Linked DNA regions of Cyanobium sp. PCC 7001. The protein of the gene in region 2 interacts with the protein of the main gene of each other region in a pairwise test. Links are inferred from orthologs where the notes say so. Each region holds a gene or a part of one and is shown on either strand. Other genes may lie near its edges.

The links. The genes of interacting proteins can lie anywhere in the genome.
Region 1: the proteins of gyrA (region 2) and gyrB interact in binary tests that used the Escherichia coli proteins (3 or more experiments, as listed by UniProt). The link is inferred for Cyanobium sp. PCC 7001 from one-to-one orthologs.

The regions. Positions count from the first base shown.
Region 1 is NZ_DS990556.1:2,096,635-2,100,909, reverse strand. The notes cover bases 1,264-4,157. They hold gyrB (DNA topoisomerase (ATP-hydrolyzing) subunit B), read right to left. Parts: upstream 3,743-4,157; coding sequence 1,784-3,742; downstream 1,264-1,783. Other genes in these bases: miaA (tRNA (adenosine(37)-N6)-dimethylallyltransferase MiaA), read left to right, coding at 3,894-4,157; CPCC7001_RS10325 (hypothetical protein), read right to left, coding at 1,441-1,770; CPCC7001_RS10330 (glutathione peroxidase), read left to right, coding at 1,264-1,440. Also shown: mgtE (magnesium transporter), read right to left, coding at 1-884; more of CPCC7001_RS10330, read left to right, coding at 970-1,263; more of miaA, read left to right, coding at 4,158-4,275. UniProt on the Escherichia coli protein: DNA gyrase negatively supercoils closed circular double-stranded DNA in an ATP-dependent manner to maintain chromosomes in an underwound state.
Region 2 is NZ_DS990556.1:1,158,200-1,165,962, forward strand. The notes cover bases 3,532-6,748. They hold gyrA (DNA gyrase subunit A), read right to left. Parts: upstream 6,384-6,748; coding sequence 3,732-6,383; downstream 3,532-3,731. Other genes in these bases: crtL (lycopene beta cyclase), read right to left, coding at 3,532-3,735; CPCC7001_RS05675 (homocysteine biosynthesis protein), read left to right, coding at 6,490-6,748. In the rest of the region: CPCC7001_RS05650 (2-isopropylmalate synthase), read right to left, coding at 1-33; CPCC7001_RS05655 (NYN domain-containing protein), read right to left, coding at 92-751; CPCC7001_RS05660 (glycoside hydrolase family 57 protein), read left to right, coding at 819-2,387; more of crtL, read right to left, coding at 2,404-3,531; more of CPCC7001_RS05675, read left to right, coding at 6,749-7,659; CPCC7001_RS05680 (CAAD domain-containing protein), read left to right, coding at 7,748-7,763. UniProt on the Escherichia coli protein: A type II topoisomerase that negatively supercoils closed circular double-stranded (ds) DNA in an ATP-dependent manner to maintain chromosomes in an underwound state.

The DNA.
Region 1 (4,275 bases), 940 kb from region 2 along the record:
AACAGGTTGCTCTGGAAGTAGTCGTCCTCGTCGCCGGCCTGCACGGCGCCGGCGGCGTAGAGGTCGCGGGTGGCCTCCTGCTCGATCACGTCGATCACGTCGTCAACCGTGACGATCCCCACCAGCCGCTCCTCCCGGTCCACCACCGGCACGGCCAGGAAGTCGTAGCGCTGGATCGCCCGCGCCACCTCCTCCTGGTCGGTCTCGGTGGACACGCTCACCACCTCCCGCGTCATCACATCACCGATGCGGTCCTTGGGATCGGCCACCACCAGATCCCGCAGCGACAGGATGCCGGTGAGATGGCGGGAGCCATCGGTCACGTAGAGGGAGTAGACGGTCTCGGTGTCGCGGGCCCGCCGCCGCACCAGTTCCAGGGCCTGGGCGGCGCTGTGGAATTCCTTGAGGTCGATGAACTCGGTGGTCATCAGCCGGCCCGCCGTTTCGGGCTCGTAGCCGAGCAGCTGGGCGGTGACCCGCCGCTCCGCCGGGCTCAGCTCGGCCAGCAGGCGCCGCACCACCTTGGCGGGCAGCTCATCGAACAGCCGCACCCGATCGTCGGGCGACATCCGCTCCACCAGCTCCAGCACCTCGCCCGAGCGGAGCCGATCGAGCAGGCTCTGCTGCACGGTGCCGTCGAGGTACTCGTACACCTCGATCGCCTCGTCCTTGGGCAGCAGGCGGAAGGCCAAGGCCTGGAGGGTGCGGGGCAGGGTGCCGATCGCCTCGGCGATGTCCACCTCCTGCACCGGCTGGAGCAGCAGCTTGGCGCCGTCGTAATTGCCGGCCTCCAGCAGGGTCGCGAGCTGGCGCGACACCACCTCGGCCAGCACCACGCGGCTGCCCGCGGCGGTCTCGTGGTTCGGGGCGTTCGCCTCGCTCATCGGCTCAGTGGCACCCGCTGCTGGAGTTTATGGGCCGGGGGCCATCGCGCAGCCGCTAGCGTCCGCCGGCCCGACGTGCAACTCCATGACCGTGAACGTGAGCGATGTAGTGGTGCGTGATGCCGAAGGCGGCGAGCGCCGGCTGGGCGAGTGGAACGGCCAGGTGCTGCTGATCGTGAACGTGGCCAGCCGCTGCGGCTTCACCCGCCAGTACGCCGGCCTCCAGAAGCTGCAGGACACCTACGGGCCCAAGGGCCTGGCCGTGCTCGGCTTCCCCTGCAACGACTTCGGCGCCCAGGAACCCGGCACCCTGCCGGAGATCCAGCAGTTCTGCTCCACCACCTACGGCGCCGATTTCACCCTGTTCGACAAGGTGGCGATGGCCGAGGCGCCCTACACCACCCTCACCCAGGCGGACCCGGCCGGGCCGGTGGCCTGGAACTTCGAGAAGTTCCTGGTGGGCAAGGACGGCACGGTGCTGGCCCGCTTCAAGAGCGGCGTGGAGCCCGAATCCGCGGAGATCACCGGGGCGATCGAGGCGGCCCTGGCGGCCTGATCAGCCGGCCAGCCAGCCGCGGCGGCTGCCGGCCGGGCCCTCCAGCTGCACCTGCAGCCAGCGCTCACCGCCGGGCTGCACCCAGGCCCGCAGCACCCGCAGGGGCTCGCCGGCGGAGGCTTCGCTGATCACCGGCGCCTGGTGCTCAGGCGCACAGCGCAGCACCTGGGGCACCGGGCTCAGCAGCGGTTCGCGGCTGCTCTGGCGCCGGCGCAGTTCCGGAGCGCGCCACTCGGCCCCACCAGCCGGCAGGGCGGCCGGTGCCACCAGGGCGAAACCCAGCAGGGCGATCCAGCGCCAGGCCGCGAGCAGGGGTGGGGAGGAACCCATCGAGGAACCCATCTCAGATGTCGAGCTGGGCAAGGTCGAGCTCGGCGCTGTGGGTCTCGATGAACTCGCGGCGGGGGGCCACCTTGTCGCCCATCAGGATCGTGAAGATGCGATCGGCCTCGAGGGCATCCTCGATCTCCACCCGTTTCATCATCCGGGTGGCCGGATCCATGGTGGTTTCCCACAGCTGCTGGGGCATCATTTCGCCCAGACCCTTGAACCGCTGGATGGTGTAGTTGGCCTTCTCGCCGAAGCTCTCGATGGTCTTCTTGAGGTCGCCTTCGTTGTAGCAATAGGTGTGGTTCTTGCCCCGTTCAACTTTGTAGAGCGGCGGGCAGGCGATGTAGATGTAGCCGCCTTCCACCAGCGCCTTCTGATAGCGGAAGAAGAAAGTGAGGATCAGGGTGCGGATGTGGGCACCGTCCACATCGGCGTCGGTCATGATCACGATGCGGTGGTAGCGGAGATTCTTCTCGTCGAAGTCTTCGCCCTTGATGCCCAGGCCCAGGGCAGTGATCAGGGCCTGGATCTCCGTGTTCTTGTAGATCTTGGCGTCGTCGGTCTTCTCGATGTTGAGGATCTTGCCGCGTAGGGGCAGGATGGCCTGGAAGCGCCGGTCACGGCCCTGTTTGGCGGAGCCTCCGGCGGAATCGCCCTCCACGATGTAGATCTCCGATTCGGAGGGGTCGCGGGAGGAGCAGTCGGCCAGCTTGCCGGGCAGGGTGGAGCTCTCGAGCACGCTCTTGCGGCGCACCAGCTCCCGGGCCCGGCGGGCGGCCTCGGCGGCATTGAAGGCCTGGATGGCCTTCTCGAGGATCAGGTCGATCACCGAGGGGTTGAATTCCAGGAATTCCCCGAGGGCTTCGCCCACCAGGGTGTCCACGATGCCGCGCACCTCGGTGTTGCCGAGTTTGGTCTTGGTCTGGCCCTCGAACTCGGGCTCCGGCACCTTCACCGACAGCACGGCGGTGAGGCCTTCGCGGATGTTCTCGCCGGCCAGGTTGGCATCGGCATCCTTGCGCTTGCCGCGCTTCTTGGCGAAGGCGTTGAGGGTGCGGGTGAGCACCGTCTTGAGGCCCTCGATGTGGGTGCCGCCATCCACGGTGCGGATGTTGTTGGCGAAGCCGAGGATGCTGTCGGAGTAGGCGTCCACGCACCACTGCAGCGCGGCCTCCACCTGAACACCCTCCTTCTCGGCGTTCACGTAGATGATGTCGGGATGAAGCGGATCCTTCTCCGCATTCATGTAGGCGACATACTCCTTGATGCCGCCCTCGTAGAAGTAGATGTCCTCGTGGGGTTCGCCGGCGGCGTTGCGGGCACTCTGCCGCTCATCGCGGAACACGATGCGCACGCCGCCGTTGAGGTAGGCGAGTTCGCGCAGACGGGAGGAGAGGGTGGCGTAATCGAAGCTGATGCCGCCGGTGAAGATCTCGCTGTCGGGCTTGAAGCACACGGTGGTGCCGGTGCGGCCCTTCTCCCCCGGGGCTGAGGCGAGGCTGCCGATCGCCGCGCCGCGCTCGAAGCGTTGGGTGTGCACCTGGTCATGGCGGTACACGGTGACCTGCACCCACTCGGAGAGGGCGTTGACCACCGACACGCCCACGCCGTGGAGGCCGCCCGACACCTTGTAGCCGCCGGAGCCGAACTTGCCGCCGGCATGGAGCACGGTGAGCACCGTTTCCAGGGCGCTCTTGCCCGTGCGGGGGTGGATGTCGGTGGGGATGCCGCGGCCGTTGTCGGAAACGGCACAGGAGCCGTCCTCGTTGAGCACCACCAGGATCTGGTCGCAGTGGCCGGCCAGGGCCTCGTCCACCGCGTTGTCCACCACCTCGTACACCAGGTGGTGCAGACCCCGGGGGCCGGTGGAGCCGATGTACATCCCGGGCCGCTTGCGCACCGGTTCCAGGCCTTCCAGCACCTGGATCTGCTCGGCGCCGTACGCGGCCTGAACTTTCGTGGCTTCGCTCATGCGGGAGGGGCTTCCCAGGGGTCGGGCAGAGGCGGCGACTGGCCCTGGGCAAGAGGGGGCGAGAAGCGGTGAAACCCCTTCTCCAGCGGGCAATCTACCACCGGGCACCGGGGTTTCAGGCGGGGCGGCGGCCAGCTGCCAGGGTGGGGGAATGGCCTCCCCCGCGCCTGCCCCCGCGCCACCGCCTGCGCCTGCACCGACGCCCCTGGTGATCGTGCTGCTGGGGCCCACCGCCAGCGGCAAGACGGAGCTGGCGATCGGCCTGGCCCGGGCGCTCGAGCTGGCGGTGCTGAACGTGGACTCCCGCCAGCTCTATCGCGGCATGGACGTGGGCACCGCCAAGCCCACCCCGGCCGAACAGGCCCAGGTGCGCCATGAACTGCTCGACCTGCGGGATCCTGACCAGCCGATCAACCTGGAGGAGTTCCGGGCCGTGGCGGCGGCCCAGATCCAGGCCGAGCTGGAGCGGCCCCGCCCGGGCCGGCCGCTGGCCCTGCTGGCCGGCGGCAGCGGCCTCTATCTCAAGGCCCTCA
Region 2 (7,763 bases):
GAAGATCAGGACACGGCCTGGGTCGCGGGCCATAACGCCGCCTCTATCCGTAGTGACTATGAGTTAACAGATTGTAGGAGCTGGCCCGGCCTCAATTCCGAAGAAACACCGGCTGTTGCAGTGATTCCGCCTTCTCCAGCACAGGCCGCAGGCTGGCCAGATCCACGAAGCCATCGGCGGCGTTGCGCAGCTCCCGCGCCACCATCCCCTCGGTGGTCATCAGCGTGATCCGCACCCCCTGGGCCCGCAGCACCTCCACCAGCCGGTCAAGATCGCGGCTGCCGCTCAGCAGCCACACCTCGTCGGTGCGCGGGGCCACCATCATCAGATCCACCGCCACCTCCACATCCAGGTTGGCCCGCACGAAGTGGCGCTGATCAGCGGGACGCTGGTCGGTGGGACGCGGTGGTTCGGGGTGGCGGTGCTCGCCGTCCGCCGCCTGGGTCGATCCGTTCGAGGCCGGCGGCGCCAGTTCCCGCAGGGGCCGCGTCCGCACCGTGAACCCCAGGCTGGTGAGCGCGTCCCGGAACGGGCGCTGGTCGGAGGGATCCTTCAGGCCCGCGTACCAGAAGGCTCCGGCCAGCTCCAGCCCCGGCTGGGAGGAGGCATGCCGCAGCAGGCGGCGGGGATCGAAGAACCAGCCCAGCTTCTGCTGGGCATAGAACATGCTGTGGCCGTCCACGGCCACCACCAGCTGCCGCGGGCGGGGCTGGAAGCGGGCTGGGAGGCTGGGCTGGGCGCCTTGGTCCATGGGCCAACCCTAGGGCCGGGTCTCGCTCCGGCACCTGGATCTACAGTTCGCCCACCGCGGCAAGGCCATGGCCAACGGGCAACTGGCCCTCGTCCTGCACGCCCATCTGCCCTACGTGCGTTCCAGCGAGCCGGGTTCGCTGGAGGAGGACTGGTACTTCCAGGCCCTGCAGGAGTGCTACCTGCCGTTGCTGGACACCCTCGAAACGGCTGCGGCGGATCCCGAGCAGCACCCCCGGCTCACCCTGGGGCTCTCGCCCACGCTGCTGAGCCTGCTGGCCGACCCGGGGCTCAACGCCCGCTTCCTGCCCTGGCTCGACACGCGGCTGGAGTTGCTGGCCTTTGCTCCGCCGGGCTTCGAGGCGGCCGCCACCGACCTGCGCCAGCAGCTCGAGCAGGTGCGACAGCAGTGGCAGGCGTGTGACGGGCAGCTGGTGCCCCGCTTCCGCCGCCTGCAGCAGGGGGGCGTGCTGGATCTGATCACCTGCGGGGCCACCCACGGCTACCTCCCCCTGCTGCGCCAGGTGCCCGAGGCCGTGCGGGCCCAGCTGCTCAACGCCGTGCGCGAGCACCGCCGCCTGCTGGGGGAGCCCCCGCTGGGCATCTGGCTGCCGGAGTGCGCCTACTACGAGGGGCTCGATCAGCAGCTGGTGGCCGCCGGGCTGCGCTATTCGGTGCTGGATGGTCACGGCCTGCTGCACGGCCAGCCCCGGCCCCGCTACGGCGTGTTCGCCCCGATCTGCTCGCCCGCGGGCGTGGCCTTCTTCGGCCGCGACGGCAACGCCACCCTGCCCGTGTGGAGCGCCCGCGAGGGCTACCCGGGCGATGGGGCCTACCGGGAATTCCACCGCGATCTGGGCTGGGATCTGCCGGAGGAGCAGCTGCGGGAGGCCGGCATCCGCGACCGCCGCCCCCTGGGGCTGAAGCTGCACCGGGTGAGCGGGCGTGGCTGCCCCCTCGATCGCAAGCAGCCCTACGACCCGGCCCTGGCCCAGCAGCGGATCGACGACCATGCCACCGACTATCTCGACGGTCGGCGGCTCGAACTGTCTGGCCTGGCCGGCTCCATGGCCCAGGCACCCCTGCTGGTGGCTCCGTTCGATGCGGAGCTGTTCGGCCACTGGTGGTTCGAGGGGCCCCGCTTCCTCGCCGCCCTGTTCCGCCGGGCCGCCGCCGCCGGCGTGGAGCTGGTGACGCTGCGGGAGGTGCTGGCCCGGGATCAGGCCCTCCAGCTCTGCCATCCGTCCCCCAGCAGCTGGGGCCAGGGGGGCTACCACGACTACTGGCTCAACGACAGCAATGCCTGGGTGGTGGCCGAATGGCAGCGGGCCTCACGGGCGATGGTGCGCCGGGTGAACCGGGGGGTGGGCAGCGCCGAGCAGCAGCAGATGCTCACCCAGGCAGGCCGGGAGCTGCTGCTGGCCCAGAGTTCCGACTGGAGCTTCATCCTCCGGGCCGGCACCACCACCGAGCTGGCCCGGGAGCGGATCGAGCGCCATCTGGAGCGGTTCTGGCGCCTGCTGGATGCGATCGAAACCGGCGCGGAGCTGCCCCCGGGCTGGCTCCGGGCCGTGCAGCGGGAGGATGCCCTGCTGCCCGAGCTCAACGCCGCCGACTGGGTGACCCCGCTCAGCTGAACCGCACAGCTGAGCTTCAGGGGCGCAGCAGCCGCCCGAGCCGCGCCGCCTCCCGGCCCTGCAGGCCCAGCAGGCCCAGCCGCACCTCCCACGGGGCCAGGGCGAACAGCCGCAGCATTGCCGCCAGCAGCTGGGGCACGCTCAGGGTGTTGGTGAGAAAGCCAGACCACTGCGGCTCCGGCAGCGCGAAGAAGGTGGCGAAGAAGGCCCGCAGCCGGGCCTCCGGAAAGCGCATCAGCTTGTCCAGGCCGAACTGGTAGAGGGCATGCTTGCGCCGCAGCTCCTGGGGCCAGAGGCCGGCCCAGCCCGCGGCCGCCAGCGTGGCCGGCGAAGCCTGGCCATCGGCGCAGGCGGCCGCCACGGCCCGGGCCAGGCCGGGGGCGCGGCGCAGCAGGGCCCCCACCAGATAGCCGCTGGCGGGATGCACCATCGCCGCCGCTCCCCCGAAGGCCAGCAGCGGCTGCTGACGATCCGGCAGGGGCAGGTTCATCGGAAACAGGCAGAACTCCTCGTGCTCCACGGCGCTGATCGCCACACCGCGATGGGCGAGGCGAAGCTCCAGCCGCTGGCGCAGGGTGTCGAAGGGCAACGGCGGCGCCAGGGCCAGGGAGGTCTCCTCCACGAAGTAGCGCCCCTCGCCCAGGTCCATGGCATAGAGGAAGGAGGGCGGCTCGGAGCGCTGTTCCGGGCTGAGGTGATCGCAGCGGAAGTCCATCAGCACGAACTGGTCGGGCTCCACCGGCGCGGCCGTGAAGCGACCCACCACGCCGTAGGCCGCCTGCCCCGCCACCGGCCCCTCATCGGGACGTTGCACCAGGGCCGACCGGTGGCCGCTGGCATCGAGCACCAGCCGGGCCCGCAGCCGCTCCCCGGCCGCCGTGGTCACCACACTCACTCCGGCGGGTTCCTGGGCTCCGCGCTCGCCCTCGAACGCCAGGCCCACCGCCTCGCCCCGATGCCAGCGCACTCCCAGCCGCCTGGCCTGCTCGAGCCAGTGGGCCTGCAGCCGGACCTTGTCGAACAGTCCGTAGTCGCGGCCATGCAGAACCGGCTGATTGCCGGGCCCGCCCGGGTCGGCCTCGCCCGGGCCGAAATAACTCACGGTGTGGCTCCAGCGATGGCCCAGCAGATGGGCCAGGCCGAGGCTGTCCACCTCCTCGCCCCAGATGCCGTAGGTGTTGGGCCAGGGAGCCTGAGGATCGGCGTCGCTGAGCACCGCCACCTGCAGTCCCTCGGCGGCCAGGGCCGCGGCGATGCAGAGTCCGGCGGGCCCGGCCCCGATCACCAGCACATCGCTGCAGGGGGAGGCCGGGATGGCGACGTCGCTGCGGCTCTCCGGTGGCGTCAATCCGCTGGGTCCTGGGCCTCGGCATCCACCGCAGCGTCCAGCTCGGCATCCACCGCAGCGTCCAACTCGTCCTCGCTGGCCGCCGGCGGCACCAGCACCACCTCCACCAGCCGATCGCCCGCATCGAGCCGCTGCAGGCGCACGCCAGTGGCCGCCCGCGACTGCTGCGGAATGGCGTCGGCCTCCGTGCGCACGATCACCCCGCGCTCGCTCACCAGCAGCACCTCCTCCCCGGCGCCGAGCACCTTGAGGCCCACGAGGGTGTCGCCGTCGCGGCGGAACTTGATGGCCCGCAGCCCCATACCGGCCCGCTTCTGCAGGCGGAACTGATCCACCGGCACCCGCTTGCCCAGGCCGGCCGCGCTGGCCACCAGCACCCAGGGCCCCTCGCTGACCGCCACCTCCTCGGCCGCCACCTCATCGGCCACCAGCTCCTCCGGCTCCGACTCCTCGAGCCCGGCCGAATCGGAGGAGCTGGCCACCCGGTCCGCCAGTTCGGCGGACAGCACATCCATGCTCACCAGCTGGTCGCCCGCGCGCAGGTTCATGGCGCGCACGCCCCGGGCCGTGCGGCCGAGGGGACGCAGTTCCTCGTCGGTGAGGCGGAAATGAATGGTCATGCCCTTGAGCGAGCCGATCAGCACGCTGTCGCCGGGAAGGGCCAGACGCACCCAGCGCAGATCGTCGCCGTCTTCCAGGGAGATGGCGATCAGCCCGTTGGAGCGGATGTTGCTGAAGGCGGAAAGCCGGGTGCGCTTGATGTAGCCGCCACTGGTGAGCATCACCAGCATCGCCTCCTCGCTGAAGGCGCTCACGGCCAGCAGCGACGTGATCTGCTCCTCACGGGGGATGGGCAGCAGCTGCACGATCGGCGTGCCCTTGGCCGCGCGGCTGCAGATCGGCACCCGGTAGGCCGGCACGGCATACACGACGCCCCGATCACTGAACAGCAGGAGGTTGTCGTGGTCGTTGCAGCTGATGAACAGCTTCACGGCCTCCTCACCCTGGCTGCGGGTGCCGGCCTTGCCGCGGGTGCCGCGGCTGGTGGCCTCGAACTCGCTCACCGGCATCCGCTTGAGATAGCCGGTTTCGGTGAGCAGCACCACCGACCGCTCATTGGCGATCAGGTCGATGTCCTCCAGGCCTCCCTCGAGGTCGAGGATCTCGGTGCGGCGCGGCGAGAGGTAGCGGTTGCGGATGGCGCCGAGCTCATCGGTGATGATGCCGAACACCCGTTCCCGCCGGGCCAGGATGTCCTTGTAGTCGGTGATCTTGGCGAGCAGATCCTCATGCTCGAGCCGGATCTTGTCGGCCTCCAGGGCCGTGAGCCGGCGAAGCTGCATCTGCAGGATCGCGTCCGCCTGGATCTCGGTGAGGCCGAACTGAGCCACCAGTTCACTGCGGGCGGAAGCCGTGTCGGCGGCGGCACGGATCAGGGCGATGATCGCATCGAGGCTGTCCAGCGCGATCAGCAGGCCCAGCAGGATGTGGTCGCGTTCCTCCGCCTTGCGCAACAGGAACCGGGTGCGACGTTCGATCGTCTCGACCCGGAATTCCAGGAACACCTCCAGCATCTTGCGGAGGGTGAGCAGCACCGGCTCCCCCTTCACCAGGGCGAGCATGTAGGCGCTGAAGTTGTTCTGCAGCGGGGTGAGTTTGAACAGGTTGTTCAGCACCACCTGCGGATAGGCATCGCGGCGCAGCTCGATCACAATGCGCATGCCATCGCGGTCCGACTCATCGCGGATGTCGGAAATGCCGTCGAGTTTCTTGTCGTTCACCAGCTCGGCGATCCGCTCGATCAGCGAGGCCTTGTTGGTCTGGAACGGCAGTTCGGTGATGATGATGGCGTCACGATCCGGCCGCCCTTTCGCCTCGATCGTCTCCACCGAGGCCACCCCCCGCATCGTCACCGAACCACGGCCGGTGGTGTAGGTCTCGCGGATGCCGCGGCGCCCGAGGATCTGGCCTCCGGTGGGGAAATCGGGGCCCGGGATGATAGCCATCAGCTGCCGATCCTCCACATCGGGGTCGGCGATCAGCGCCAGCAGGCCATCGATCAGTTCCGTGAGGTTGTGGGGCGGGATGTTGGTGGCCATCCCCACGGCAATTCCCGTGGAGCCGTTCAGCAGCAGCTGGGGAATCCGAGCCGGCATCACGGTGGGTTCCTGCTGGGACCCATCGAAGTTGTCGGCGAAGTCCACCGTTTCGGCCTCGATGTCCTCCAGCAGGGCATCGGTGGTGAGCGCCTGCAGCCGCGATTCGGTGTACCGCATGGCGGCCGGCGGATCACCATCCACCGAGCCGAAATTGCCGTGGCCGTCCACCAGCGGCAGGCGCATGTTGAAGTCCTGTGCCATGCGAACCAGGGCGTCGTACACCGCTGTGTCGCCGTGGGGGTGGTATTTGCCCAGCACCTCGCCCACCACACGGGCACACTTGCGGTAAGGCCTGTCGCTGGTGAGACCCAGCTCATACATGGCATAGAGGATGCGCCGGTGCACCGGCTTGAGGCCATCGCGGGCATCGGGCAGGGCCCGGCCCACGATCACGCTCATCGCATACTCCAGATAGGAGCGCGACATCTCGTTGCGAAGATCGGTCTGGATGATTCGCGAATCGCCGTTGGGGTCGGTGGGATCCGCCATGCAGAACTGCCTTCAACACAGCCATCCTATCGACAGCTCTGCCCGCCGAACTCCCGCCAGGGTTCACCGCTTCCGGGCCCGAGGATGAGCTCGCCATGAGCGCAGGATGAGCGGCCGAGCCCGGGGAGCTGAGGAGCGCAGCGAAGCGAGCCTGCGCCAGCGCCAGGAGCAGGGGGAGCTGCGGGTGCGCTCGGCCGAAGCGTTCCGGCAGCTGGTGCAGGACCACGACCTGGCCACCGCCTTCGCCCGCACCGATGTGGTGGTGGCCGCCGACGCCGTGTTCACCGACCAGGCCAGCCTCCACCTCTCCCTGGGCCCCAGCGATCCGCCGATCCGGCTGCAGCGGGTCCAGGTGGGGGGCGTGCAGGGCCTGGCCAGCGGCGGCAGCGGCGAGCTCGTGCTGCCGATCGGTGGCGGCCTGGCCGACCCGGACCGCAGCAGCGGTGCCACGGTGCTGGACCGGCTGCTGAAAGGTGAGGCCGTGCCCCTCGCCGCCGCTGGCGAGGCGACGCTTCAGCATCCGCGGCGGGAGCTGCACACCGAACTCACCCTGGAGCGGATCGCCACCGGGCGGCTGCTGCTGCACCGGGCCATCGCCGAAAACGGCATCGTGGCCGTGAGCAGCCAGACCGGGCTGTGCCACAGCCCGCTCGGCCCCCTGCTGGGCCCCCTCACCACGGCGCTCTACAGCTGCGGCGGCGCCGGCAGCATCGGCCTCACCTCACCAGGGCTGCAGGCGCTGGGTCCCGGTTCGCCCGTGCTGGTGGCCGGCGCGATCGGCTGGGTGCTGGGCAGCGGCAGCGGCCACCAGCCGCAACCCCGCCGCCAGGGCAGCGGCCATGCCCGCACCCCCGGCGCCGTGGCGGCCGTGGCGGTGGACCTTCACGGCCTCGACCCCCTCTGGCTGCGCTCCTGCCACTTCGAAGGGCATGGCCGTGGCCTGCTGGTGGCGATCGCCGCGCCCGTGCCCCTGCTCAACCTGGCCAGCGCCCGCCGGGCCGCGGCCGGCCCCGAGGCCCTGCAGGCCCCGGTGCTGGATCTGGCCCTTCCCCGCCGGGTGAAACCGGCCCTGGGCAGCGTGAGCTACGCGGAGCTGCAGCAGGGCAGCTTCGAGCTCCAGGGGCGGCGGTTGCGCTGTGCCCCCGCCCACAGCCCGCGGCTGGCCGCCTCGATCACCGATCGGCTGATCGGCCTGCTGCAGAGCGGTGACTTCCCCCTTCGGCTGCCGGCCCTGCCCCTGGGCTCGCGGCCAGGCCTGGTGCCCCTCGATCCTTGAAGCCAGGCCGCGAGGGTGGGAGGGCGATCCGGAAACCCCGCTTAAGCTCCGGCCCAGGAATTTCCGCCGGAGCGCGCCCTTGATCGCCATGGCAGACGAGAACC